2 regions of the Dehalobacter sp. DCA genome follow, and region 1 is predicted to be linked to the other one. Evidence: predicted binding sites of a transcription regulator. Region 1 holds the regulator's gene; the other holds the start of a gene.
The links. Region 1 encodes NrdR, which represses ribonucleotide reductase genes. Its sites were predicted from a motif close to CACNANATNTNGTG; they were not measured.

Region 1 (3,430 bases):
CTTTTTGTTGATTTTGGCTAGACGGTAGCTCGTACCTTCCGCAGGCGTTGCCTCAAGGTTATAGAGGTCTCCGTCTTGCTCCTGGAATTCCTGGATGCGGTCTCTCATATAGTTCAATGTTTCCTTGGCAAAATTCTGTCCGAAAACAGTGGTGATGTCATCGGCGTCCGAAGTAAAATTACGGATCGCTTCATTCATGCCGACTAGACCGATCGTCGAGAAGTGGTTTGTCCAGTACTTGCCGAAACGTTTCTTGATATCCCTCAGATAAAATTTGGTATACGGGTACAAGCCATTGTCCGTCAGGATCTCCAGCGTTTTGCGTTTGGTCTGCAGCGAGGACCGGGCGATGTTCATGTGGTTATCAATCAGCGTGATGAACTGATCCCAGTTGCCCTTAGCCAGATAACCGTACAACGGCAGGTTCAAGGTTACAACGCCAATGCTTCCCGTGAGCGGGTTGGCTCCGAACAGGCCACCGCCGCGTTTTCTGAGTTCCCTATTGTCCAGACGCAGACGGCAGCACATGCTTCTGGCGTCCTCCGGATTCATATCGGAATTGATAAAATTCGCAAAATACGGGATTCCATATTTGTCGGTCATTTTAAAGATCGCTCTCGATACTTCACTGTTCCAGTCAAAGCCCTTCGTGATGTTGTATGTCGGGATCGGGAAGCTAAAAATATTGCCGTCAGCATCACCTTCGAGCATGACCTCGCAGAACGCCATATTGATGATATCCATCTCAGCTTGATATTCCCGGTATGGCGTATCCAGGAATTTGCCGTCAACGACAGCGGGCTCATCTTTGATGGCCGATTCGGCCGCCCGCACATCGAGCGTAATATTAAAGAATGGAGACTGGAAACCTACCCTGGTCGGGACGTTGACATTGAAAATAAATTCCTGAATCCCCTGTGTGCCTTGTTTATAATCAAGGTTATCCACTCTGACGAACGGAGCAAGATAGGTATCAAAGCTGGAGAGCGCCTGAGCACCGGCAGCTTCTCCCTGTAAGGTATAAACGAAATTAACGATCTGTCCGAGTGCGGAACGGAAGTGTTTGGCCGGTCTGGAGGTCGTCTTGCCTTCCGCGCCCCTAAAGCCCACCAGAAGCAGATCTTTGAGATCCCAGCCGACGCAATATGGAGCAAGGTCTCCCATGTCATGATTATGCAAAGCACCGGAATCGTGCGCTTTACCGACTTCAGACGGAAGCAGGGACTGCCAGAAAGCATTGGTCGCTTTGCTGGTTACAAACCGGTTAAGCCCCTGAACCGAAAATCCCATATTGGAATTCTCTTTGATTTCCCAGGTTCCCAGCCCCAGGTAATCAGAGAATAATTGATTGTTATCGTTTTTGGCGCTTTCCTGATTTCGAATGATTTCATGCTGGAAGCGGTACCGGATATATGCTCTGGCGACATTGGTATTTCCTGTCTGCATCAGGACATCTTCGACTTTGTCCTGAATCTGCTCGATTTGGAAGCCTTCATTCTTACTGTAAGCAGCTTCCAATTCTGAGAATACCCTGTCGGTAACGATCTTCGCCCAGTTAGTGACATTGGGGGTTTCGGTAGCGATAAAAGCCTTTTCTACCGCCTTGCGAATCTTCTCTTGATTAAAAATTTCTCTTCTTCCATCCCTTTTCACAACGTACATGGCTTAGTCCTCCTGCTCCCATATATATTTATTTGCATGGATATCCTGTCTTTATCGCAAGGATCTCAATTGGGGGACTGTTTTATTTGCGACGCTTTACCAGTCCGTTCAACTCTTCCATAAACTTCTGAATATCCTTGAACTGCCTGTAAACAGAAGCAAAGCGAATATACGCAATTTCATCTATTTCAAACAGTTTTTTCATGACGGCTTCGCCGACCAGTTCGCTCGGCACTTCGCGATCGTTGATATCACGCATTTCTCTTTCGATATCAGTGACCATTGTTTCCAGCTGCTCAGTGGACACGGGGCGTTTTTCACAGGCCTTGTTCAAACCTGACAGCAGTTTGTGACGGGAAAAGGGCTCTCTTCTGCCATCCTTTTTCACGACAATCAGCTGAAAATCCTCGTAGCGCTCATACGTCGTAAAACGCTTTGTGCAGACATCGCATTCCCGTCTGCGTCGGATAGCAGTACCTTCCTCAATTTGTCTGGAATCCAGCACCTTCGTGTCGTCACTCTGGCAAAAAGGACAGCGCAATACCCTCATCCTTCCTATATCTTGTATATTCCTTATTTTATCAACACTATATATAGTAAGCAATCGCCTTTTATTGGCGTTTTTATGCATCTAAGGCCTTCTATATGGATTATTTTACGTTTTGCTTGCGATTTTAGTTCTTGAAGATTTTATGCAAAACATTACTTAAGTCCCAAATCATTGCAAAATAAATAAATCAAGACAAACACACTTCCGTCAAAAAAACATATCCTTTTATTGTAAATATATTCCATTATAACCATAAGGAGGAATCCCCATGAGTATTGGTCAACCCTCCTATCTTCTGCAAAAAGTTGCACCGATTGTACTGAGGGAACTTCAGCCATACATCGCCGGTAAAGTTGGTCCCCTCGTTGCTGAAAAGATTGGCATGCCCATTGCCAGGAAAGTCGGACTTCCACTTGCTAAAAGAATAGGTATTCCTATGGCCCGTAAAACCGGTACCTTTTTGTTGAACCGGGTCGGCTATCCGCTTATTAATAAAGTCATTTTTAAAGGAAATCCCCCTTCATTCCTCTTGCCCGGAAATCCCCAGGCAAACAGTGGCACAGGAATAAAGACAATAGTGACAGAAGCAGGATCAGGACTTGGACCAAGTTCAGGATCAGGAAATGGTGCCGGTACTGGAATAAGCACCGGTTCAGGTACAGTTATTAATACAAGTAAAGGCATAAAAAGGACAAAAAGAACAGAAACCGGAATAGAATCTGAAGCAGGTGTACGCGGGAGAAAACAAACCAAAGCAGAAAAAAAGATTGAAAAGCAAAACAGAAAGCGTCAAAAAACACGGAGAGGCTTGTTTAGCTTTGGTAAAAATCTTCAGTCCTTCCCGACTGGAATCCGTCCGCAGAACCAGATTGTACCCGGGCCGGCCGTTCCTTCTCCTACCCCGGAAGCTCTGAGTACCTTTGCCCAACCTGTTGTTCAAAATCCAACTGTCCAAAATCCTTATGAACTATTTGATCAAAATCAGAATTATACTTCCAGTCTATTTAGCAGAAGAAGGCAAAACTATGGTTTTTGAAAAATTCAAACACAGATAACAGCTATGAAAAGTCAAAGAAATCCTTAGGAGAAAGAGGCTGGTAAGGCTCTATAAAAACTAGTTGACAACACACAAGACGCATGAAATCCCGCCTCAGTCTCGAGACGGGATTTCATGCGTTTGTTACAGAGATCAACGGTTAATATTAAATATCTTAGCTT
Region 2 (3,430 bases), 1.1 Mb from region 1:
ATTACCCGCGAGATTGCATCCGGGCACGAGGTGACATTGACACCTTCTCTTCGGATGCAGGCGGGGCAGCGGATTCCGCGGATCTGCTCTATAATAGCATCAACAGAGATGCCCGAACGCATCGCGATCGAGATTAGGCGGGAGGTTGCTTCCGATTGGGAAGAACAGCCGCCGGCTCTTCCCGTATTGGTAAACACTTCACAGATACTGGTTTCATCGGCGTTTACGCTAACATAGAGATTACCGCAACCAATTTTAATCTTTTCAGTGACGCCGACAGTCACCGGCGGGCGGGGCCTCGGCTTGATGGTAGGCATCGGTGCAGAAGCGGTTGTTTCAGATTCAGCGGTGGTCTTGGGCTTTGCAGTCGTCTCAGGTTCAGCTGTGGCTTTGAAATCAACCGCCGGATTGGCAGTTTCTTTCGTTCCGGCAGACAGCACCTGCTGTTCACGACTGCCGTCCCGATAGACCGTAATTCCTTTGCAGCCAAGCTCAAAGGCTAGGCGAAACGCTTCGGCAACATCTTCGCAAGTAGCTGTATTTGCAAAATTAATAGTTTTGGAGACCGCATTATCCGTATATTTTTGAAAAGCAGCCTGAATTCGGATATGCCATTCAGGAGAGATCTCCTGCGCGGTAACAAAGACCTTCTGCACCCATTCCGGGACTTCCGGCAAACCGAAGACGTTACCTCGTTCGGCAATTTTGGCCATAAGCTCCTTTGAGTAAAAGCCATACTTATGCGCATAATCTTCAAAAAGCGGGTTGACCTCAATCAGCGCCGTACCGTCCATGACCGTCTTAGTATAGGCCACGGCAAAGAGCGGCTCCACGCCGCTGGAAGCACCGCAGATCATCGATATCGTCCCTGTCGGGGCAACCGTAGTCAGTGTAGCATTGCGTAATTCGATCTTGCCGTCATAAATGGAACCCTGATAATTAGGAAAGGTACCGCGTTCCTTGGCCAGTCGCTGGGACTCTATACGGGATTCGGTACGGATGAATTCCATAATCTTTCCGGCGAAGGCTGTACTTTCTTCGGAAATATAGGATGTCTGCAGAAGAATCATCAAATCTGCAAAACCCATAACACCCAGGCCAATTTTCCGGTTTCCTTTGACCATTTCTTCGATTACGGGAAGAGGATATTGGTTGACATCAATCACATCATCGAGAAAACGGGTCGCGAGCCTTGTGACATAGCCCAAACGCTCCCAGTCAATTACGGTCTTTCCGTCCTTTTCCGCCGCCATAAGCTTTAAATTAATGGAGCCAAGATTGCATGCTTCATTGGGAAGTAAGGGTTGTTCGCCACAGGGGTTGGTGGCCTCAATCACGCCAATATGCGGCGTCGGATTATCGCGACTCATCCGGTCAATAAAGATCATGCCCGGTTCGCCGTTCCGCCAAGCGTGGTCAACAATTTTAGCGAAGACTTGTTTGGCGGGGAGCTTGCCTGCCGACTTTCCAGAGTGAGGGTCAATTAGGTCATATTCCGTGTCATTTTCCACAGCTTTCATAAATGATTCCGTTACAGCAACCGAAACATTGAAATTGTTAATATCCCGGTTATCTTCTTTGCAGCTGATAAATTCCAGAATATCCGGGTGGTCGATCCGAAGAATGCCCATGTTGGCGCCGCGTCTTGTTCCTCCTTGCTTGACAGCTTCCGTAGCGGCATTAAAGACTTTCATAAACGAAACCGGACCGGAAGCAACCCCTCCGGTGGAACGCACCATGCTGTTCTTCTGGCGCAGCCGGGAAAAGTTAAAGCCTGTTCCGCCGCCTGACTTATGTATAATTGCTGCATGTTTCAGTGCATCAAATATATCCTCCATACTGTCCCCGACCGGCAAAACAAAGCAGGCACTTAACTGTCCAAGGTCACGCCCGGCGTTCATCAGTGTCGGCGAATTCGGCATAAACTCCAAATTAGCCATGACGGTGTAAAATTCTTTGGTCAAATCCTGAATTTCCTGCGGATTCTTACCATATTTTTCTTCAGCGCCGGCAATGACCGAAGCAACCCGGTAAAACAGCGCTTCCGGCGTCTCGCATTTTTGGTCATTTTCCTGCTTCAAATATCTCCGTTCCAGGACAACTCTGGCATTCGGCGAAAGATTGGCTTTGGGCCACTTTTTCCAAACTTCCGTATTGTTACGCAACGTTTATACCTCCAAAATTCATTCGGACTGTAAATCCGGTTAGTAAACTACAAGTAGTACTATATAAAGTTTACAGATACTATATCTGGTAGTCAAGGGGGTAAAATGGAAAAATTAATCATAAAAAATAAATAGGCTCTCAAAAACAAAAACCCCCCCGGGTAAGATACCCGGAAGGGTCTGATAACAATTAAATTACCAGTTGTTTCTGGAGCGGGGTTGGTAGCAATCCCGGCAATAAACAGGTTTGTCACCAGTAGGTTGGAAAGGTACTGTGGTTTCTTTGCCACAAGCAGAACAAACAGCAGGGAACATTTCACGTTGAGGGCGCGAATAGCCACCATTTCTGCTCTGTGCTTTTCTTGCTGAACGGCATTCGGGGCAGCGGCCTGGTTCGTTCGTGAATCCTTTTTCAGCGTAGAATTCCTGCTCGGATGCAGAAAAAGTGAATTCACGGCCACAGTCTTTACAACTTAGTGTTTTGTCATTATACATAAATGACCTCCTAGATTTATTACCCGCCTCATTGGAAGTTGATTCGACATCTTCCCTGAGCCTGAGGCAGTCGAGAAGGTCTTCTAATCCCTCAAATATTAACGAGCAATACTTAGTATAACTAAAAAAATACAAATTGTCAAAACAAAGTATAAAGTATTCTGTCTGATTTTTCAAACTTCTCAGTATTTTTTCTATTAATCTTTATGTTTTGTCCTATAATCTTTATATTTTGTCCTATTTAGTCCTAATATCTTTCCAAGCATTTCTCTGCGTATTTTTTTCCTGTCTCATTCATGGTATGATTTTGGTCATAAATGGTTTTTGACTGAGCAAGGGAGGCTGCAGATATGGAATATATCTGGCTTATATGGGGATACATTGTCCTTGTAAATATTTATGGTTTTTCCGTTATGGGGTGGGATAAATATAAGGCCAAACGGGGAGGCCGACGGGTCTCTGAACGCCGTTTCTTTCTTATAGGACTGATATTTGGTGCTCCGGGGATCTATCTGGCCATGCGTTTCTTCCGACACAAAACCAAGCATAAGGCCTTTGTATACGGTATCCCTGTTCTGATCATATTGAATATATCTGTTCTTGTCTATTTTCTGCAAAAATTTTAGAGAAAAAATTGTAGAGATTCCAAGGATAAACATTTTTTATCTAGAATTTCCCATAAGAATAAGGTATATTAAGATATAGTGGCTGGCTGACCGGAAATTTCCTCATTAATAAGCAGTTGATTTGTGAAAGATTGGGAGGCGGAT

Region 2: the regulator NrdR is predicted to act here: its motif matches at 2,243-2,256, upstream of DHBDCA_RS13410 (vitamin B12-dependent ribonucleotide reductase).

What each region holds. Positions count from the first base shown of each region.
Region 1 is NC_018866.1:1,723,507-1,726,936, forward strand. It holds gene DHBDCA_RS08275 (ribonucleoside triphosphate reductase) at 1-1,662, opposite strand, end outside; gene nrdR (transcriptional regulator NrdR) at 1,745-2,203, opposite strand; gene DHBDCA_RS08285 (hypothetical protein) at 2,481-3,248, shown strand; gene metH (methionine synthase) at 3,402-3,430, opposite strand, start outside.
Region 2 is NC_018866.1:2,787,363-2,790,792, reverse strand. It holds gene DHBDCA_RS13410 (vitamin B12-dependent ribonucleotide reductase) at 1-2,165, opposite strand, end outside; gene DHBDCA_RS13405 (zinc-ribbon domain containing protein) at 2,361-2,660, opposite strand; gene DHBDCA_RS13400 (DUF1294 domain-containing protein) at 3,011-3,286, shown strand; gene DHBDCA_RS13395 (HD domain-containing phosphohydrolase) at 3,429-3,430, shown strand, end outside.